3 regions of the Oceanobacillus sp. HCA-5259 genome follow, and region 2 is predicted to be linked to each of the others. Evidence: riboswitches for the same ligand, from Rfam matches in the RefSeq annotation. Region 2 holds a riboswitch; each other region holds the start of a gene.
What was found. A riboswitch is a leader RNA that binds a small molecule or an ion and turns the genes downstream of it on or off. The one in region 2 is predicted to bind S-adenosylmethionine.
Positions count from the first base shown of each region.

Region 1: another riboswitch for S-adenosylmethionine. It lies ahead of WKU33_RS09815 (homocysteine S-methyltransferase family protein); the one in region 2 lies ahead of WKU33_RS01060 (O-acetylhomoserine aminocarboxypropyltransferase/cysteine synthase family protein).
Region 3: another riboswitch for S-adenosylmethionine. It lies ahead of WKU33_RS03325 (5-methyltetrahydropteroyltriglutamate--homocysteine S-methyltransferase); the one in region 2 lies ahead of WKU33_RS01060 (O-acetylhomoserine aminocarboxypropyltransferase/cysteine synthase family protein).

Region 1 covers NZ_JBBKBV010000014.1:31,718-39,390, reverse strand. The annotation lists gene WKU33_RS09820 (PASTA domain-containing protein) at 1-1,225, shown strand, start outside; gene WKU33_RS09815 (homocysteine S-methyltransferase family protein) at 1,462-2,520, opposite strand; SAM riboswitch class I at 2,608-2,709, opposite strand; gene WKU33_RS09805 (GNAT family N-acetyltransferase) at 3,206-3,703, shown strand; gene WKU33_RS09800 (GntR family transcriptional regulator) at 3,834-4,211, shown strand; gene WKU33_RS09795 (ABC transporter ATP-binding protein) at 4,201-5,061, shown strand; gene WKU33_RS09790 (hypothetical protein) at 5,058-5,759, shown strand; partial or broken gene ileS (isoleucine--tRNA ligase) at 6,192-7,673, shown strand, end outside.
Region 2 covers NZ_JBBKBV010000001.1:232,377-240,049, reverse strand. The annotation lists gene megL (methionine gamma-lyase) at 1-526, opposite strand, end outside; gene rarD (EamA family transporter RarD) at 794-1,699, shown strand; SAM riboswitch class I at 1,980-2,097, shown strand; gene WKU33_RS01060 (O-acetylhomoserine aminocarboxypropyltransferase/cysteine synthase family protein) at 2,218-3,927, shown strand; gene WKU33_RS01055 (SGNH/GDSL hydrolase family protein) at 4,098-4,982, shown strand; gene WKU33_RS01050 (YpmS family protein) at 4,987-5,625, shown strand; gene WKU33_RS01045 (catalase) at 5,796-7,421, shown strand; gene WKU33_RS01040 (hypothetical protein) at 7,507-7,673, shown strand, end outside.
Region 3 covers NZ_JBBKBV010000003.1:169,018-176,690, forward strand. The annotation lists gene WKU33_RS03315 (PLP-dependent cysteine synthase family protein) at 11-967, opposite strand; gene WKU33_RS03320 (class I SAM-dependent DNA methyltransferase) at 1,002-1,658, opposite strand; gene WKU33_RS03325 (5-methyltetrahydropteroyltriglutamate--homocysteine S-methyltransferase) at 2,074-3,171, opposite strand; SAM riboswitch class I at 3,349-3,452, opposite strand; gene WKU33_RS03330 (MDR family MFS transporter) at 3,515-4,978, opposite strand; gene WKU33_RS03335 (hypothetical protein) at 5,433-5,705, opposite strand; gene panC (pantoate--beta-alanine ligase) at 5,975-6,823, opposite strand; gene panB (3-methyl-2-oxobutanoate hydroxymethyltransferase) at 6,851-7,673, opposite strand, start outside.

The DNA of each region.
Region 1 (7,673 bases), on a different contig from region 2:
GGACTACCGAAGAAAAAAGAGACGTCGGATGTGGCTGATTATTTCAGGATCCGTTTTAGCTTGTGGTTTGATTTTCTTCATCTATTATCTGCTTGTCCATGTGAAGGTTGAAGACTTTGTAGGAGAGTCTGTATCCGTGGCCCGGGAATGGGCAGGTGAGAATGATGTCGAAATTGAATTAAACCAGGAGTATAATATGGAATATGATGCCAATCAGGTTTTTGAGCAAAGTGTAGCTGCTGGGGATAAAATACGGAAAGGGAAGACTCTAGAGTTAACGAGCAGCTTGGGACCAGATCCAGAAGAGGTTATACCGCTCCCAGACTTTTCGGAAATGAGCCAGGAGGAAGCACGGAATTGGATTGACGAAAATAAAGCGGAAAACCTGCAATTGGTTACAGAGTATAGTGATGACCTTGAAGAAGGGGAATATATTAAGACTACGATCCGGGATAGTGGGGTCGATGAGGCGGAATATCAACGTAAACACAGTGCAGCCGTCTATTATTCAAAAGGAAAGGAAGTTTTTGAAAAGAATATAACGGTACCTGACTTTACAGGAAAGCCCAAAGAAGAAGTGGAAAAGTGGGCAGAAACGAATGAAATTGACATGACTTATGAAGAAGCTGACTCTGACAGTATCGAGCCAGAACATATTATTAGTCAAAGTGAAGCTGCAGATGAAAAGGTAGCAAAACGAGATAAGATGAAAGTGAAGGTATCTGTAGGTAAAGCTACGGTCGTTCCAAACTTTTGGGGACTGACTGCGGAGGAAGCAGTTAGCAATTACCCGGATTTAGATGTGACGGTAAAAGAGAGATACAATACAGACATACCTTATGGAAGATTCATTTCCCAATCCGTTGAGGCGGAAACCAAATTAACGGACCAAGATGATAAGGGTGTTACTGTTACGTATTCATTAGGTAAGCCGTATTTAGCTGATTTCCGTGGTCAAATGGAAGGAGATCTGCCACGGTTATTCTTTGATGAATATCAATCAAAAGGCGCTGATATTAAGTATATAGTCAAGTATGTCTATTCTCCAGAAGTAAAGGGAACAGTGGTGAATATGAGTAAATTCAATGAATTCGTACCAATGACGTATACCGTTGAAATCAGTATTAGTAATAATGCCTCCGCACCACCTAATCCGCCAGACTTTTTTGATGATGAACCGGAGGCCCCTGTAGTCGATGAAGATATTGAAGTGGACGAAGAATAAATATAATCATCATGTTTAAAAGCACTACGAAATTTAAAATGAGGAGAGAGCTTACCCTACCCGAAAGAAATGTGCTGGCTGTAGCAAATACATTTCGGTATGGTAAGCTTTTTTATTTAAATCGATTGATTGTTAACTTGTTTCATTTCTTATTATCTTCTGTACAGTGATGTAGAGCATTTTTATGAATTTAACAGTGCTAAAGTTGGGTTACTCATTAAAAAACAGTCATCTTATTATGCCTTTGTACGATATTCCGTGTTGTGCTTTTTAAGTGTTTCATCATTACCAAATAAAAAGTGTTTCTCCATGTTCGGGGAGAATTTTGAATTTATTGTTTCAACTCCGACAGCTTCTGCAACTTCTCTTAGCATTGCAGGTGAAGCACCGCAACATAAGCCGATATAATTAATACCAATTTCTTTTGCCTCTTTTGCCTCTTTTGCCCATTCCGCTAATTCGAAACGATTATGGTAAAGCGGATCAAGTGCAGTCGGGAAAGTTGTTTCCGTAGGCAATGTGCAATTGCATCCGGCATCAGGCAAATTAAAGAATGTCGGATTTTCTTCCGTTGTCCGATATGGAAGTGGTAGAGCGCCCACATAGCCATCTACATTTTTTCGGATGTCCACTAAGTATGAATGCATTGTATCAGGTCCGCGGAAGCAGTTCAGACCAACTACTAATGCCCCCTTTTCAGAAAGGATTTTACATGATTCATCTGCCGTATATCCATCTCTTAAAATGTTCTCCGCAAATAAGGCTAACGTAATCACTGCAGGTAAACCTTGTTTTTGAATTTCTTCCAAGGCGATTAATGCTTCTTCATGATAATAAAATGTTTCACCAACAATGTAGTCAACGCCCTCTTCCTTACACCATTTCACCATTTCTGCAAAAATACTTCTCACTTCTTCCTTGGAAGCTGGATTATTTGGATCAAAAATATTTGTATTCGAAATATTTCCCGCAACAAGTGCTTCCTCTGTCGGGTGTTCCTTGGCTACTTCTTTTGCCAACCGAATTGCACTCCGATTTAGCGGCTCTAATAAATCTTCTTTACCAATAATGCGAAGCTTCTCTCGATGACCATTATACGTAAACGCTAAGATCACATCAGATCCAGCATTCATAAAATCTCTATAGGTTTGTTTAAGTGCTTCTGGGTTTTCTAGTGCCACTTCCGGTACAAATGACCCTGCTTGTAAATAACCCCTTCGTTCCAATTCAAACAAATACCCTTCTCCAACAATAACTGTTCCTTCTTTTAACCTTTGTTCTAGAGTACGTTTCATTTCTTCTCCTCCTGTTTTATATGTAATAAAATAATAAAAACCCCTTCTTAATATAAGAAGAGGTTTAAATCGCATTACTAGTTTCTCTTCTTATCTTCAAGCTTAACGCTACTGGAATTGGCACAGTGCTTCAAAAAGTCTGTTGCCGAGGTATCAAAGGGCCAGTCCCTCCACCTCTCTAGATAAGAAAATTACATATTTAATTTTGATAATTTTTACTCTACATAGGTTTCGTATAAATGTCAAGAGAAAATTTAATAATTATTTTAAAATTTAGTTAATGCTATTCGTGTTTTAAACCGACAATATCCGGTTCTAATTTTTCGGGTATTCGTTTTCAATTGTTATTATAATAATCTTATGAAGGAGGGAATAAGCGATGCTGAAAAATATGAATTGTTTCTGAGTGGCTCCCTTCATCAGATTATGAATTGGTTGAGGCTCCTGAAATGAAATTTCATTTACGGGGGATTTATTTGTTTATAGCGAAATTTGGATTGCTGTACAAAAGAAAAATTAACATGTAACAAAAAATGCCTTTAGTATTGGACTGGGTTGATCGCAATCCAGTCCTCTAACTGTTTAAGATTAATTCCATTAATAACTAGGAATTTAGTTTTGAAATATATGGTAAGATTAATTGAGTTAGAATAATTAATAAATATAGAATTAAGGGGAGAAAGTGATGATTATTAGAAAAGCTAGTACAACTGATGCAAAAAAATTAGCTAATCTTATAAAGGAAGTCGAAAAAAATTCAAAATATATGCTCTGGGAATCTGGTGAAAGAGAAGTTCAGGCAGAGAGCCAAGTGGAAATGATCAAAAGCATACAAGCAAGTGAAAATTCTACGATATTTGTAGCAGAAAAGGAGCAGGATTTAGTGGGTTATCTTTTTGCAATAGGTGGAAAGGCACGAAGAAATAAGCATTCCGTTTATATCGTTGTCGGCATATTACAAGCCAAGAGAGGACAAGGAATTGGTACAAAACTATTTTATCGGTTGGATCGTTGGGCACGGGATAGGAATATTCGAAGGTTGGAATTAACTGTGGTTACGAAGAATGATACAGCTCTTTCATTATATAGAAAAGCAGGGTTTGAAATAGAAGGGACCAAAAGGCATTCCTTGCTTATAGGTGATGAGTTCATGGATGAATATTATATGGCAAAATTATTATAGACAAGCTCGATTCTGCATATGTGGGATCGAGCCTTTTTAAGCTTAATTTTAGAAAATGGGATTGACATTTATCTGAAGGTGTTATATGGTTAATTACATAAGTAATTAACCAACTAAGGAATGAACTTAAATGAAGAAAAAACTAGATGACAGCAAGCCAATTTTCATGCAGATAAAGGATTTAATTGAGGATTCGATTATGGATGAATCCTATCAGACGGGGACCAGGGTACCATCAACGAATGAATTTGCTGCCTTTTATCAAATTAATCCTGCAACCGCTGGAAAAGGGATTAATGAGTTGGTCGGAGAAGGAATATTGGTTAAAAAGAGAGGGGTGGGCATGTTTGTTACCGAAACAGCAAAAGAGATTGTTATGGAGAAAAGGAAACAGACTTTTTATGACAATTACATGCTACCACTCAAAGAGGAAGCAAAAAAGCTTCAGATTAAAGATGAAGAACTTATAGAAATGCTGCAAAGGAAGGATGAAGGATATGAAGATTGAAGTGAATAATTTGAGTAAGAAGTATGGAGAAAAGTATGCATTAAATCATGTATCTTTTGCACTCGAGAAAAATAAAATCTACGGTCTGCTTGGGAGAAACGGTGCCGGGAAAACGACATTCATGAATATTCTTAGTGGCCAAATTATGCCATCGAGTGGAGAAATAAAAATTGCTGGTGAAAATCCATTCGATCAGCAAGAATTGACGGAATCGATTTGTCTGATTAAGGAATCCAATAACTTCCCCAAAGAACTGAAAATCAAAGATGTGTTAAAGATATTTTCTTACTTTTATCCGAATTGGGATTACTCCTTTGCAGAAGATTTATTAAAAGAATTTAATCTAACACCTCGATTAAAAGTAAAAGCATTATCCAAAGGGATGGAGTCTGCTTTAGGTATCACGGTTGGCTTAGCGAGCAGGGCTCCGATTACCGTTTTTGATGAACCATATATTGGAATGGACGCGCCGTCACGGAAACGATTTTATGAATTATTGTTAGAGGATTACGAGGATTATCCAAGAACAATCATCTTTTCCACCCATTTAATTGATGAGGTGAGTTTAATGTTTGAAGAGGTAATTATCTTGCAGGAAGGCTTGGTCGTTTTGCAGGAGGATTCAGAGGTGTTAAGACAACAAACGGTAGCCGTGTCTGGACCGACGGAAAAAGTAGATCAATTTTTACAAGGTAAAGATGTGATTGAACTCAAAAGTCTTGCAGGAAATTCAATGGCCTATGCCTTTGGTACTAGCGAAGAAGCGAAAGATTTCGGATTAGATGCAGAAGCGGTTCCGGTACAGGAATTAATGATTCATTTGACAGAAAAGAAAGGAGCGCACGCATGAATAATCAAGTGAAAGGACTTATTTATTATTATACACAAGACATGAAGTATCATGTGAAGATCTTTTGGACGATTCTAATTGCGATTACCGTTGCTACTAGTATTATGGCTTATTTCTTGATGGGCGTAGAAGGGAGCAGATTTTATTGGGCGTTCCCGTTTGCAACGTATACGAATGTCGCAATTATTGCTTTTCAAAGTGTTAAAAAGGACATTCCTTTTGGATTGAAAATGGGAGCGATTCGGAAAAACATTTTTCTGAGCTATGCCTATTTCTTCTTTTGCTATTCCCTATTAATGGCGATAGCGGCTAATACCTTGCAGACAATTTTAGAAGGGCTGCTTAACGTCTTCGGTGTTACAAACTATATTTTTGGACATCCGGCTATGCTGCTGACAGATACGTGGTTGACAAGAACAGTTATTGATACATTCATTATGTTCTTTCTTATGGCCTTACTATTATTAGTCGGATTAATATTTTACCAATCTGGTTTACTAGGTGGAGGAATTACATTAGGAGCAATACTAGTCGTAATCTTGTATGGTCTTTTTGAGGGCTGGTTAATTGAAGCATTTGCGAATATTTTATCTGATGCATCCATGCTGACTTTTGCAACGATTTTCGTAATCGGTATTGGTTTATATCTTTTTAGTTATCTGTTTATACAGAGGGTGACTGTTGTGAGGAAGGTGTAAAGTAGAGCACAGAAACTTTAGTTTTTGGAACGCTCGAAAATTAAATGAAGGGGAACAATGAAATTATGGAGTATTTGTAAATTATAACTTGACATTTATACAATAATAAGATATTGTTTACAACAATTTAATATCCAATTTGATGACGAAAACGAGTAATTATGGAATCTTATCTACAGAGAGTTGACGAATTGCTGAGAGTCAATGGTAAGTCCGTAATGAAAATCCTTTCCGAGAAGCAAAGTTGAATGGAATTAAACTTTGACGGCATCCTACCGATAACCAGGACACGTATGATAGTACGTAGTGTATTTAGCAAGTAAAAAAACCACCACTGCGATGGTTTTTTATTTTGTTTAAAGGCGAGTTAAATAGGAGCTCGATTCTACGTAGGTGGAATCGGGCTTTTTTAATATTAAATGAGGTGATATTTTGAAGGAAACAAATGTCGAGAGGGAATTAAGAATACGTAAAAAATGGGAGCGGGAGAAAACTTTTCAACATTCAATCTCTAATCGCGAGGGGAAAGAGACGTATGTTTTTTATGAAGGGCCGCCGACAGCTAACGGATTACCCCATGCAGGTCACGCACTTGGCAGAACCATCAAAGATTTTGTAGCAAGATATAAGACGATGTCAGGATATCAAGTATTAAGAAAGGCGGGATGGGATACACATGGTTTACCTGTCGAGTTAGAAGATTGAAAAGCAGTTAAACATTCGTGGGAAGGATCAGATTGAAGCGTACGGGATTGAAAATTTTATCCAAAAGTGTAAAGAGAGTGTTTTCACTTATGAAAATGAGTGGAGAGAATTCACCGAAGAACTTGGGTATTGGGTAGATATGGATGCCCCTTATGTAACGTTGAACAATGAATATATTGAGTCTGTTTGGAATATCTTATCGATTATCCATCAGAAAGAATTGTTGTATAAAGGACACCGGGTTGTTCCGTATTGCCCAAACTGTGAGACTTCTCTAAGCTCACATGAAGTTGCACAGGGGTATAAAGATGTATCAGATCTATCTGTAACCGCAAAATTTCGTTTGAAAGGGAAGGAAAACGAATATTTTCTAGGTTGGACAACAACGCCATGGACGTTACCAGGTAATGTTGCACTTGCTGTGAATCCGAATATGAACTATGTAAGAGTCAGAGTTGAAGAAGATATATATATTTTGGCAGAGTCTTTGGCACCTATGGTTTTAAAGGGAAATTATGAGATATTGGATGTGTTAAAAGGAAAAGAATTGATTGGTCTTTCATATGAAGCCATTTTTAATTATGTCACAGTAGATAAAGGATATCGTATTATTGGAGCGGATTTTGTAACGGAAAATAGTGGAACTGGTATTGTTCATTTGGCTCCTGCACACGGGGAAGATGACTATGAGGCAATCAAGGATTATGGATTTGACTTTGTAAATGTTGTTGATACAAAGGGGCGGTATAAGGATTATGTCACTCCGCTTGCAGGGCAATTTGTGAAAGATTGTGATGTCGAGATTATAAAAATGCTTGCCAAAGAAAATCTTTTATTCGATAAGAAAAAATATGAACACAGCTATCCTCATTGTTGGCGGTGTGATAGCCCACTTCTTTATTATGCCATGGAAGGCTGGTTTATTAAAACAACTGCTGTAAAAGAAAAAATGAAAGCAAATAACCAAGAAGTGGCTTGGCACCCGCCCCATATGAGAAATGGAAGGTTTGGGAACTTTTTGGATAACATGGTTGATTGGAATATCGGACGCAACAGATACTGGGGAACTCCGTTAAACGTATGGACTTGTGAGGGTTGTGGCGCTGAAAAAGCCCCACACTCTATAAATGAATTAAGAGACCTTTCTACCGAGGAGTTACCTGAACATATTGAGTTGCATAAACCATACGTGGACCGGATATACCTCAG
Region 2 (7,673 bases):
CTTTCGCAACTTTTGTTACAAGTTCCAAATCAATAAGCTTCATTGTGGGATTGATCGGTGTTTCAACATAAATCAATGCGGTTTCTGGTTTTATTTTAGCGTGGATTGCATCTTCTGAGTCAAGCAGGGAGAAGTCTGACGTGATATTGTATTTTTCCTTCATCAGTGTTAATAATCCGTACGTGCAGCCGTAAAGCCCAGCAGAGCATAGAACATGATCATTTGCCTTCGTTAAGTATAATAAAACCGCCGAAACAGCCGCCATACCTGAAGCAAAAGCAAGACCTTTCTCTCCATTTTCAAGCCTGGCAATCCGCTCCTCAAGGACACGAACGGTCGGATTTCTTAAACGCGAATAGACAAATCCCTCCTCTTCCCCGCTAAATCGTCTTTCGCCTTGTTCTGCCGTGTCAAAAACATAAGTGGATGTTTGAAATAGTGGAATGGACAGACTTCCGAGCATTTCCTTCTCATCATAACCCTCATGAATCACTGCAGTTTCAAACCTTTGATATTTCTTTGTCATATGCTTCCTCCCCTTTACTTCTCATTTCAAAATGAAGCAATATCTCTATAACTAGCATACAAGAAAAAACACTATTATGAAAGCGTTTTCCGAGGGAGTTGGGACACTTGGGGTCAGAGCATTTGTCCCAATGGGACAGCTACACTGACCCCAATGTCCCACCTACCAGCGGGACAAATGCACTGACCCCCCGTCCCGATTCTTGCGTAATTAGTCTTAATATTGTTTTTATACTTACAGAGGGGTTAGGATGGGGGATTGGTGACGATGGAATCGAGGGAAATGAAGTTAGGTACGTTATATACGTTTAGTGCATATTTGCTTTGGGGTTTCTTAACAATGTACTGGAAACTTCTCGATCATGTGAATCCAATGGAAACGCTCGCCCATCGAATTGTCTGGTCATTCATTTTCATGATTGCTTTACTGCTTACAATCAAACAATTCCGTTCGTTTCTCCATACGTGCCGAAATTTATTACGAAATCCAAAGGACCTACTAGCTATTGCAGCTGCTTCAATTCTTATCTCGACGAATTGGTTCTTATTCATTTGGGCAGTCGCGAATGGTTACGTCCTCCAAGCAAGCCTAGGCTATTATATTAATCCATTAATGAGCATTTTCTTAGGTATTGTCGTTTTAAGGGAACAAGTAACGATGCGACAAGGATTTGCCTTTCTTCTGTGTGCCATAAGTGTCCTTTATCTGAGCGTATCAAGCGGTGTCTTTCCCTGGGTCTCACTCGCCCTTGCAACAAGCTTTGCAATCTATGGGCTTCTAAAAAAGAAAATCAACATTAGCTCCACCCATGGCCTAACGATTGAAACGATGCTAGTTACACCAATTGCAGCGGGCTACCTTTTCCTGCTACCACGTCAAGCTTTCACTCTGTCCTCTGCTATATCCGGGACAAATCTTTTACTTATTGGCGCAGGGATCGCCACAGCAATTCCACTTTTATTATTTGCTAATGGAGCAAAAGCAATTCCGCTATCTATGGTAGGGATTTTACAATTCATTACACCGACGATCATGCTCTTCCTAGGAGTATTCGTCTATCATGAAGCTTTTTCAATAGAAAAATTTATCGCCTTTTTATTTATCTGGTTTGCATTAATTCTCTATTTAAGCTCGGTATATCATCACCCAGCGAAAAGACAGGCAAATACATAAGAATGGGGTCAGAGCACTTGTCCCAGTGGGACAGATACACTGACCCCAATGTTCCAGCGCCTGCGGGACAATTGCTCTGACCCCCATGTCCCAGACCAGCGGGACAAACGCTCTGACCCCATGTCCCGGTAACCCCATGTCCCGGTATCAATCTTTTTTAAAAAACCAACTAAAGGGGTTGACATTAGTCTGGATTAAACGTTATAATCATCTGTAAATTTATAAAAGATTTTTAAGTAGCGCAATTAACGCGCTTCTAGCAAATCTGAAGCAAGAAATCTTCTTATCAAGAGCGGCGGAGGGATTAGGCCCGATGAAGCCCGGCAACCTTGAAGTAAGCAATTTTACTTTTAATGGTGCTAAATCCTACAGATCTACCCGGATCTGGAAGATAAGAGGAGGATATGTATAGTAAACTATACGCCCCTCTTCTTAAGGAAGGGGGGCGTTTTAATTATTCCCCTCTCTCCAAAACATACCAAAGCTACATATTTTTCAAAACCAAGGAGGAATTATCAATGTCAGAATTCAACATTTTCAATTTAGAAACACAAGCTCTTCACTCTGGTCAGGAGGAAGCAGATCCAACATCACGGGCAAGAGCGGTTCCGATTTATGAAACAACTTCCTATGTTTTCCGGGATACGGAGCATGCACAAAATCTTTTCGGGCTCACAGAAGCAGGAAACATTTATACAAGAATCACCAACCCGACCGTCGGAGCTTTTGAACAACGGATTGCGGATCTTGAAGATGGTGTAGGAGCAGTGGCAACATCTTCTGGAATGGCTGCTATTACGCTCGCTATTCTAAACATCGCTGGAACCGGTGATGAAATCATTGCGGACAGCAATCTTTACGGTGGAACGTATAACCTGTTCCTAAACACCTTACCGAAATACGGAATCACATTTAAGCTAGTAGACGGAACAAACCCGGAGAATTTCCGTGCAGCAATCACGGATAAAACGAAAGCAATATTCGGGGAAACGATTACGAACCCAAGCTTGAACGTATTTGATATTGAAGCAGTTGCTGAAATCGCGCATGAAAATGGGCTTCCACTCATTATCGATAATACATTTGCAACCCCATTCATCACAAAACCAATTAGCTGGGGCGCAGATATTGTGATCCACTCGGCAACGAAATGGATTGGCGGTCATGGTTCAACTATCGGCGGTGTCGTTATTGACGGTGGACGCTTCAACTGGGATAACCCGCGTTTCCCTGAGTTCACAACACCGGACGATAGCTATAAAGGTTTAAAATACGCAGATGTAGGACCGGCTGCATATGCAACAAAATTACGTGTTCAACTTCTACGTGATATTGGTGCATCACTAAGTCCAAAGAGCGCATTCACTTTCATTCAAGGGCTAGAGTCTTTACAAGTACGTATTGATCGTCATTTGGAAAATACGAAAGAGGTCGTTAAGTACCTAAAGAACCACCCAGCTGTTGAATGGGTCAACTATCCAGGGCTTGAGGAGCACCCATCCTATGAATTGGGGAAAAAGTATTTAAACCGAGGCGCAGGATCTATAATTACATTTGGTATTAAAGGTGGCCGGGAAGCAGGACGTAAGTTGATCGATAACATTACCCTCTGGTCCCATGTGGCAAACGTTGGAGATTCGAAATCCCTTATTATTCATCCCGCTTCAACGACACACCAACAACTAAGTGCAGAGGACTTACAAAAGAGTGGTACGCCTGAAGAGCTTGTCCGGCTATCAATTGGTCTTGAGTCAACGAAAGATATCTTGAAAGACCTTGACCAAGCTATTGCAAAAGCAACTGGTGAAGCACCACAATTCACACCGACTGCGGATGACGCAGCTAACTGGTTGCTCCATTCGCCTTTCGATCGCTCCAATGGGTTGAGAAAGAAAACAATTGCAGTTACTGGTGTTGATGAAGCAACCGAGAAGAAGTTGCGTAACTACGGTTTTGAAGTTGTAGCGGTTGAGGAGCCAAAACAATTGAATGGCACTTCCGAAACACTTGATGCTCTTGTAGTAAATGCAGAAGAACTTCCGAAAGAAACAATCGAGCAACTTATAAATAAAGAAAGTAAAATTCTTTGGATTGAAAATAACATCGATGATGCAGCAGCAGAATATGCACAAGCAGCAGGCATTCACGTGATCGAAAGCAAGTCCATTGCGGATGAATTAGACCGTATCCGTGGCAGTAAAGCAGCAAAAGAAGCAATCGAAATATAACAATTTTTTTATTAAAGAAACGAATGCAAGGTGCGTTCGTTTCTTTTTTGTTCCTGTCTCCTCGTTTAACTTCAACTTTTTGTGCGTAGAATAATTGGGTAGATAGAGCATACTAGACAAATTAAATCCACGTTTTATACTGGTAGTAGACAGATTATAGGTGTGATACGATGAAAAAAATATTATTTATTCTTTTTGCAATCATTCTTTTAACAATAGGAATACTTTATTATATCGATGGTCAGCCCCCAGCATTAACCCAACCGTTGATCCCTGAGGAAAATGCAGAAGAATTGAAGGAAGAAATCGAACCCGAACAAGATGAACTGGAAGATAAGGAAGAAACTGAAGAAGAGGAAAACAGCTTTTCCGAACGATTATCCCATATTGTCCGAGAGACGATTGGCCGGATTTTCCAACGGGAAGTGAAAATTGTTGCGATTGGTGACTCGTTGACCCGTGGAGTTGGTGATGCAACAAATAGTGGCGGCTATGTCGGCATTTTAGAGCGTTCCATCAATCAAGAGGACGAGATTGCAACATTTGAAAACTTCGGTATTCCCGGAAATCGGACGGATCAGCTTTTAATCCGCTTGGGGCAACCTGAAATCATTGAAGCACTGGAAGAGGCAGATATTGTTCTCGTCACGATTGGCGCCAATGACATCATGCAAGTGGCAAAAGAAAATATTACGAACCTCGAAATGGATGACTTTATTGATGAACATAGCGATTATGAAGAGCGGCTTGAAGAGGTTCTTAAAAGGCTCTCTGATATTAATTCAAATGCCGATATTTACTTGCTTGGGATCTATAATCCTTTTGAAAAGTATTTCCAAGATATCGAGGAATTAAATCAGATTGTAAATACATGGAATGAGACAGGAAGCAGCTTGGCGAACGAAATAGATAATATTACTTTCATTCCGATTATCGATTTATTTGCAGGGAATGAAGACCCTATATTTGCCGATGATAATTTCCATCCGAATTATACGGGATATTATTTGATGGCAGAGCGTGTGTTAGACTATATTTCTAGAGAAGAAGGTTGACAGCATGGCGAGAACCGATAAGCACCGACAGAAGATCAATTGGAAAACAGGTTTTTTCTTGATTTTAGCATTGAATATTGCCGGCCTCCTGCTGCTTGTCAGTTTGATCTTTTGGCCGGCGGAAGATGTGGAATTACCTAGTGAATCAGCGGAGATCAAGCAGGAAAGCTCCCAATTCATTGTAAGGACATCAAAGCAAAATTTAAATAATCTAATTAACGCTTATATTGAACATCTAACTGAAAATACACGGCATAAGTACCGGATTGAATTGGAAGAAGATGTGCATCTGATTGGAGAACTGCCAGTGTTTTCAACGACGGTCCCCCTATCTATGCATTTTGAACCGGAAGTCGCCCAAAATGGGGATATTATTTTAAAACAAGAATCTATTTCACTTGGATTGCTGGAATTACCGAATCGGAGAATTATGCAATACTTGGCTAGATACTTACCAATGCCAGATTGGGTTACTGTCAATCCAAATGAAGAAGAGATTTATATTGCCATTTCCGACATGGATATTCGCAGTAACTTCGAACTAGCCGTCGAAACCATCGACCTGAAAGAAAACAACCTCGCCTTCCGCATCAGCGTCCCATACGAAACATTCGGCATCGAAAGCTGGAAAATGTTCCCCTGATCGGGACACGGGGTCAGAGCAGTTGTCCCTCCTTTTGAGCGGGACATGGGGTCAGAGCAAATGTCCCAGATATTTGGGACAAAAGCTCTGACCCCATGTCCCGTTTTGCATGAAATCTTCTTATCTGGGTAGGCTATTCATTGATAACTTTAGGAAATGAGGGACGAACAATGAGTAAAGAGCTACCCAAAGATGATTACGAAACGCATAAGGAAGATGAGAACACGTTAACGACACGGCAAGGGCATCCGGTTACGAATAATCAGAATATCCGAACCGTAGGAAATCGCGGACCGGCGATGCTTGAAAACTATGACTTTATTGAGAAAATCAGCCATTTCGACCGTGAAAAAATCCCAGAGCGGATTGTCCATGCTCGAGGTGCCGGGGCTCATGGTTATTTTGAAACGTATGGAACGGTCGGTGATGAACCGGTTTCTAAATACACACGAGCGAAAGTTTTTCACGGCAAGGGGAAACGAACTCCTGTATTTGTCCGCTTTTCCACTGTTGTACATGGGAACCATTCTCCAGAAACTGTCCGTGACCCGAGAGGATTTGCAGTGAAATTTTACACAGAAGACGGGAACTGGGACTTAGTCGGAAATCATATCAAAATATTTTTCATCCGAGATGCGATGAAGTTCCCTGATATGATCCACGCATTCCGCCCAGACCCTGTGACCAACGTTCAGGACAGTGAGCGTTTCTTTGATTTCTGTGCGAACTCGCCGGAATCTTTCCATATGGTGACTTTTATTTATTCGCCCTGGGGAATTCCAGCCAATTACCGCATGATGCAAGGTTCCGGAGTGAACACATATAAATGGGTAAATGCTGAAGGTAAAGCAGTTCTCGTGAAATACCACTGGGAGCCGAAACAAGGAATCAAGAATCTCACGATGAAAGAAGCTCAGGAGATCCAAGGGAAAAACTTTAACCATGCAACACAGGATTTATATGAAGCGATTGAAAAAGGCGATTATCCCGAGTGGGAATTATTCGTCCAAATCATGGAGGATGGACCACATCCGGAACTTGATTTTGACCCGCTCGACGATACGAAGCTCTGGCCGGATGATCAGTTCCCGTGGCTTCCAGTTGGAAAAATGGTACTTAACCGTAACCCGGAGAACTATTTTACCGAAGTGGAACAAGCCGCTTTTGGAACGGGAGTACTTGTGGATGGCTTAGACTTTTCTGAAGACAAGATGCTCCAAGGCCGCACCTTCTCCTACTCTGATACACAACGATACCGTGTTGGCGCAAACTATTTACAACTGCCGATTAACGCAGCGAAAAGACGGGTGGCAACTAACCAGGAGGGCGGCCATATGCGCTTCGATAACGATAAAGGGCCTAAACAGAATTTGCATGTGAACTATGAACCATCCAGCTTGGGCGGGCTTGAAGAAGCCGAACAAACCGGGAAAGAGTACACTCCGTTTGTGGAAGGTAATATTGTCCGTGAATCCATTGACCGAGACGATAACACGAAACAAGCTGGGGAAACCTATCGTAAGTTCGAGCAATGGGAGAAAGATGAGCTTATTAATAATCTCGTGAACGACCTTTCTACCTGTGCGAAGGTAATTCAAGATAAAATGATTGCGCTTGCGGAGTCAGCAGATGAAGAGTATGGCCGAAGATTACGCGAAGGTCTAGAACTTACAAGTAAACAAGAATCTTCCACCGGGATGGAGGCTGCAGAAGAAATGCATCCACTCGGTGCAAAAGACGCAGACAAAGCAGTAGATGAAGCAATCCGAAAAGGCCACGACGCCGAACCATATTAAATGGGACAAATACTCTGACCCAATGCCCCTCTCCACTCTATTCAACTTCGATTCCATCTAATGTTTTATTATTTTTTTATGTGGAATGAGTAACTATGGAGTTGATACTGTGTTTGAGTGGGGAGACTTTATTACAGCGTTCTGGGCTTTTTTCGTAAACCTTCCATTAGTGACATTCATTCATCAACTAGGGCATTATTTGATGGCCCGTTTATTCGGTGGGCGTTCGGAGATAGTTCTGGGTCGAGGAAA
Region 3 (7,673 bases), on a different contig from region 2:
ATAAATTTGATTAACCTCTTCCTTTTGATGCGGAAGTGTTACGGACGTTTTCCCCGCGATAGATTCCCGTACTCAAGTAGCGTTCACTACTGTCCGGAAAAATAGTTACGATATTTGTTCCAGGCTCCGCGATTTCTGCTTCTTTTAAAGCAGCTTCTACTACAGCACCGGAAGAACTGCCAACGAGTAATCCTTCATATTTTGCTATCTCAGCTAATCGGGCAAATGCTTGTTCGTCGGTAACCGTATAAATTTTGTCAAATAGACTCCGGTCCATAATGTCTGGTATGAATTCTACTCCTATTCCCTCTATTTTATGGGGACCCGGGTCACCCCCATTTAAAATGGATCCTTGAGGTTCCACAATTACTGTCTTTACTTGTGGCTGCTTTTCTTTTAGATAACGTGCCACGCCAGTAAACGTCCCACCCGAACCGGCACCAGCAATAAAAATATCAACTCTTCCATCTAAGTCAGCTATAATTTCCGGCCCAAGTGTATCATAATAGGTGTTTGGATTATCTTTATTATAAAATTGATTAGGAATATAGGCGCCCGGACGAACGCTTGCAAGTTGTTGCGCCTTTTCTATTGCATAGGCCATCCCAAACTCTGTCGGTGTATTGATTACTTCAGCGCCTAATGCCCGCATAAGGGCCTGTTTCTCCTGACTAAATTTTTCAGGAGTAACGAAAATAGCATGTAATTGATAATGGATTGCAGCAAGTGCCAAGCCAATCCCCGTATTACCCGCGGTCGGCTCAATCACGGTGTCTCCCTTTTGTAATTCCCCTTTTTCGATAGCTTTTTGAATGAGATAAAATCCGAGCCGATCCTTGATGCTCCCACCAATATTCTGGAACTCCAATTTCGCAAACAGCCTTACATCTTTTGGTAAATCATATGCAGTGATTTCAAACATTGGCGTGTTCCCAACCAACTGGCTGAGGTTTTGTATGATATTCATTCTTTCCACCACCTGCCTCATATGGACATTTTTCTTATGCGAGCTTTGCTTCTCTATTCAATTGCGCTTCCATAATCCATACATAATCATTGATTTGTTCAAAACTTGTTGTAAACCCATACTGATGAAGTATCTGTTCCATCTTAGGGATGGTCGTGTAATATTCCGTATTCAAATCCTCTGCTAATCGATGATAACCCTTCTTTTTCGCCTGTAGATAGGCTTCATTTTTCTTTTTATCATTCTCAAAGATCGTATCACCGAAGATAATTTTCCCTTGCGTGTCTAATATATTTGTGTAGAGTTTAATCGCTTGCTCCTTTTCCTTATCCGTCAAGTGATGAAATGCATAGCTACTCACAATTGCGTCTACCTTTTTATTTTGTCTGGGAAAGGATAGAAAATTGCCTTTCATAATTTTCGTGTTAGGAAGTTTTTGTTGGGCAATTTTCCGCATATTGTCTGAAGGCTCAATCCCAACCACTTCTAACCCTTTTTCCATAAGCTTTTTTGTTAAATTACCTGTTCCTACGCCAAACTCAATGACAAAACCATGCACACGATCACTAATCTTCTGAAGAATTATTTCATAATTTCTGAATACTTCCCGATATTCCATATCAGCCCCCTGAACCGTATCATCGTAACTCGCTGCCCACTCGTCAAATAAACGATTAAACTGCTCTCCCAATCCAACCACACCATTCATATAAATTTACTTGGTATTATGATATTAACAAAGTATAATAATTGTTACAACTCTTACGATTAAAATCCAAACGTAATGTCCACCAATAAAAAAAGCAAACTTCCAGCAGCTACATACTGCTCGAAATTTGCTTTTTTGACCTTTTTCATTCACTATTAAATAATTCTTAAAGTGAAACTTCATTCAGTGGGAGATTCTCCTTACCTCCCCACTGAATGTTAGTTGAACAGAATCAGGTATTTACGGACTGTATATCCCCCACCTTCACATTTTAGTTTTCCCTCTTGTTTAGAGTGGGGGGTATTACAGACCGTTAATGTGTATAAAACACGAGAGTCTTCTGCTTGTTAAATAACAGGTGTACCGTCCAAATGCTTAAGATTATCTCATTTTGGTATCACCAAATTTCTTTTGATAACTCAACGATAAAGCGTAATTTCTCCCATTGCTGTTCTTCCGTTAACTTATTTCCGTGATGGGTTGATGAAAATCCGCATTGTGGGCTTAAGCAAATTTGCTCCTTGGGAATGTATTGTGTCGCTTCTTTTATTCGATCTTTAAGCTTTTCCTTATCTTCCAGTTCACCTGACTTCGAAGTAACTAATCCAAGGACCACTTGTGGCCCACCCTTAGGAATATGGGCTAAAGCTTTGAAATCCCCAGAACGTTCGTCATCATATTCCAGGAAAAATCCATCCACTTTTTCCTTCGCGAGTAAGGTTGGTGCAATCAAATCATAACTACCACTGAACATGTATGCAGACTGGTAATTTCCACGGCATAAGTGCGTTGTGACAGTTAAATCCGCTGGTTTACCATCCAACACTCCATTGATTACGCGGAGGGCCAAGTCGATGTATTGCTCTCTCGAGTAGCCATCTTCAGGGAATTCCTTCTCAGGAGAAGAGAGTCCTGCAATGTATACGTCATCCAATTGCAAGTAACGGACACCTGCATCGTAAAACGCTTGAATCGCATCACGATATGCTTGAATAACATCTTTCGCATAAATTTCAATATCGGAGTAAACTGTCTCGTCCATCATGCCAGGGTGGAATAGCTGATTCGGACTTGGAATCGTTTGTTTTGCGACTGCACGACCATCAACAATTTTATTAAAGACCTTAAAGTCCTCAATAAATGGATGGTTCGGATTGAATGACACTTTTCCGTTGTTGCGAATTGTGTACTTTTCTGTTTCTATCCCTTTAAATCGATAACCATGCTCTGGAACATAGCCCTCTATGCCATTTAAATGCTCAAGGAAATCAGTGTGCCAGAATCTACGGCGGAATTCTCCATCCGTTACAACCTCTAAGCCAACTTCAATCTGCTTATCAACAATTCGGGTAATCTCTTCTGTTTCAATCGCATATAATTCATCCGCTGACTTCTTTTCGGCCTGAAAATCTGCTCTTGCTTGCTTAATGCTTTCGGGTCTTAATAAACTTCCAACATGATCTGCTCGAAATGGCGCTTTCGTAAGTGTCGTCATTGTATTTCCCCTTTTCATTATATATTTTGATTAGAAGACTCTGTCTTCACCAAGCTTTTACGGCGAATGCTCTAGTTGCATTTATGCGGGAAGAAAGGATTTCTACTTTCATATCTGCAAAAATAAGAAAATCCCCTTCTTGAAAATAAGAAGAGGATTCTAGTATCGTGTCTACTCTTCTTATCTTCAAGCATATGACGCTACTGGAATTAGCACAGTACATATTCATGTCTGTTGCTGAAGCTTCACAGGGCCAGTCCCTCCACTTCTCTTGATAAGAAAATTTGCTTTATTAAGTTATTAGCTATACTCTACATAGCTTTTAGATAATTGTCAACCTTTTTTAAACATTTTCTTCAACCGGCCGAGCGCGGTAGACAACGAAGGATAGAATTACTGCGATGATCGTAATGATAAAGATAATAAAGTAGACATGCTCCACTGCAACAACCATCGCTTGCGTTATTGATTGTTGAGACGCAGGATCCGCAACACCTGCGAGATAACTGGCCTGTTTCGAATTTAAAATACTGATAAATACCGAAACTCCAATTGCCCCGCTCAACGGCTGCAGCGTGGACATCACAGCCGTACCGTGCGGATATAATCGCTTCGGCAGCTGATTCAGCCCATTTGTTTCAGCTGGCATCATCGTTGCAGATACGCTAAGCATAATGAGCATAAATCCAACGATTATTACCCAAGGCGGCGTATCAGCTGTCATTCGGCTGAACATAAACATCGTCCCGGCAAGCACAATTGTCGCAGGTATCATCATCACCCGAGGACCAACTTTATCGAATAAAGCGCCCATAAATGGGCTCATAATCCCGTTTAAAATACTTCCCGGGAGCAGCAGCATTCCAGCCATTGCTGGTGCAAGAGCCATTGGTCCCTGCATGAACACCGGTAAGATAAGTTCTGAGGCAAACATCGTCATCACAATAATAATGAACATGATTACTGCATGCGTGAACATCGGCAATTTGAACACGCGCAAGTCCATCAACGGTTCTTCCAGCTTAAATTGTCTGATGGCAAAGAGAATGATTCCAATCACCCCAATGATAATTGCAGTTAAAACATCACGTGTTAAAAACCCTGCCTCACTCTCTCCAACCGAGCTGAATCCGTATATTGTTGCACCAAAACCTACCGTTGAAAAGACAATGGAGAGCCAATCGATCTTCGGTTTCGTCACTTCCGATACATTCACCAAATATTTCAAGGCAAAAAGAATCGAAAATACAGCAAATGGGAGGACAGAGATAAATAAAAATCTCCAACCCAAGTAATCAACGATAACTCCTGAAAGTGTTGGTCCGATTGCAGGTGCAAACATAATAACTAACCCAACAATTCCCATGATTTTCCCTCTTTTATGTGGAGGATACACAAGTAAAAAGACGTTGAATATAATCGGCATCAACATTCCAGTACCGACTGCCTGAATCAACCGGCCAGTAAGCAATACGGAAAATGTCGGCGCGATTGCCGCTATCGTTGTACCAATTGTAAAGACCGTCATCGTCCCAATGAAAAGCTGCCTTGTCGTAAACCATTGCATAAATAATGGAGATACTGGTATAACAATCCCCATCATTAACATAAATCCTGTTGCAACCCACTGGACAGTTGGTAGCGTAATATCGAACTCTGCCATTAATGTCGTGAGCGCAATATTCAACAGTGTCTCATTCAATATCGCGAAAAACGCTCCGATGATCAACGCTGCCATAAGCGGCAATGTTTTGACATTCGGATCTTCTGATAGAAATTCATAATTTTTTTCTTTTGATTTGCTCATTATTTTTACCTCTAATTTTATTTTAAAATATAGTATATCTATGCATTTCACTCACTTTTTACCATCAAAAAAATAATAAAGTTTGCAAAAAACTTCCTCCTTCAATTGTTTGTTCAAAATAAAAAATCACAAGCAGCTGCCTGTGGTCAAAAGTAGGGGTACTCCTTAAAAACATTGGGGGGTCTCATTCACTAAAACTAAAAAGGAAAGACAGAACAGAGCCGCCTTTCCACCACCTGAATTGAATTATCCGTAGAGTTCATTGTATGGTATATAACTTTTTTCATAATTTGACATTATGATTATGAATAAAGGACAGACGTATCCCAATCACTCTGCAACGCAAATCAGAGGCTTTGACCATATTCAATTATCGGTTCAAAGTTAGGATGTTGTCTCATTTTCTCAATAATACTCCCTCTTATTAAAAATCTTCTTCATTATAAGCGGTCATTCAGAATGTGTCAAGATACATTTCCTGCACTTTTTCAAGGTCACCCGCAAGTAGGCTTATTTCTTCCCGATTCAATCGGATAGGCAATTGGTCATATAGCGTAATGACATGGCCTTCTGCATCATCTTGATGTTTTTTCAGATAATGATAAAGACTTTTTAACTGTTTTTCATTTATCGTTGTTTGTGTCGTGAAGTGTTTTACTTTTTGTATAGAAAACTCATTCGCATTGCCGTCAAATTCTCCAGATATAATCTCTCCTGACAGTAACATATCATCACCTCAGAGTCCTTTAGTTAAGCTATTATTAATACTAGCTTAACCAAAGGATTTGATTGTTATTAACTCAACACACCTGGAAATAAAAAAGTAAATTCGTAATTACTTTTATTCAGCGTACGTGCAGCTTTCTCCTTGGGGTTCGCAGTCCCGTTACTCTCGATTTACGTATTAATTAACTGTTGAGCTGGTTAAAAAAGGGCATAACGATTAATCATCTATACGTTATGTCCTTTCTTTTATTGTACATTTTCAATTTAAGTCTATAACTTACGAACACTAAAATTATCAATCAGTCTTGTTTTTCCAATATGCACCGCTATAGCAACTAAAACTCCCGGTCTAATAGTTGAAATTGGCTGCAGCGTCTCCCCATCAACTACCTTCACATATTCAATTTTAGCCTTTGGTTCTGTTTTGAGATGCGTTTCCATTGCAGCAATCAATTTCTCTGCATTTGTTTCCCCTTCTTTTACCAAGCTTTCGCCAAGGGAAATAGTATCACTTACAATCAATGCTGCCCCTCTATCTTCAGGAGAAAGATATGTATTACGAGAACTCTTCGCCAAACCATCTTCTTCACGAACAGTCGGACAATCAATGACCTCAACATTCATACATAAATCCTTTACCATTTGTTTGATGATGGCCAATTGTTGTGCATCCTTCTCTCCGAAATAAGCACGGTCTGGCTGTGTAATATTAAATAACTTGTTGACAACCGTACATACCCCGCGAAAATGACCTTCACGGTTTAATCCACAGAGTTCTTCGGTTAGTACAGACATATCAACATACGTAAAAAAATCTTGCGGATACATCTCTTCTGGTGTTGGGTGGAAAATAAGGTCCACTCCTAGATTTTCACAAATCTTACTATCTCTCTCCAAGTCATGGGGATAACTATCAAAATCCTCATTTGGCCCAAACTGCATTGGATTTACGAAAATACTAACTACAACCTTTTCATTTGCTTCTCTTGCAGCAGTAATAAGACTTCCATGTCCCTCGTGCAAAAATCCCATCGTCGGTACAAAGCCAATTGTATGCCCTTCTTCTTTCCACTTTTTCACAACAGCTTTAACATCCTTAATGGTTGATACAATCTGCATTATACTTAACTCCTTTAATTTTCTTCCTTAATATAATTTATCAATGACCTCATCGGAAACAGTATAGGTATGCTCTTTAGCAGGAAACGATCCTTCTTTGACTTCGGTTATATAATCCCGGAATGCTTGTTGCATGATTTCCCCTACTTGTGCAAACTGTTTGACAAACTTTGGCGTGAAATCCGAAAAGATTGCCAGCATATCTTGATATACAAGCACTTGTCCGTCGCACCCCGGGCCCGCGCCTATTCCGATTGTTGGAATATTTATTTCCTTGGTGACGATTTCTGCTAGTTTTGCAGGCACGCCTTCTAACACGATCATAAATGCTCCCGCCGCCTCTACTGCTTTAGCATCCGCGATTAACTGTCTAGCAGCAGCCTCGGTTTTCCCTTGCACCTTAAATCCGCCAAATTCATTAACAGATTGTGGGGTTAGACCGATATGCCCGCAAACTGGAATGGATGCTTCTACAATGGCTTTAATCTGTGGGCAAACCTTTGTACCGCCTTCCAATTTTACACCATGCGCCCTGCCTTCTTTTATTAATCTGCCTGCATTCAATACAGCATCCTGAACGGAAATTTGATAAGACATGAATGGTAAATCTGCTAAAACAAAAGCCTTGCTTGCTCCTCTAGCAACAGCCCTTGTATGGTGAATCATATCATCTATTGTAACAGGCAGTGTATTTTCATATCCAAGCATAACTTGTCCAAGCGAATCCCCAACCAATAACATATTAATTTCAGCTTGATCCATCAACTTTGCCATCGAATAGTCGTAGCACGTAAGCATCGTAATTTTATCGCCTGCATTTTTTTGTTGCTGAAATGACGTCACTGTATTT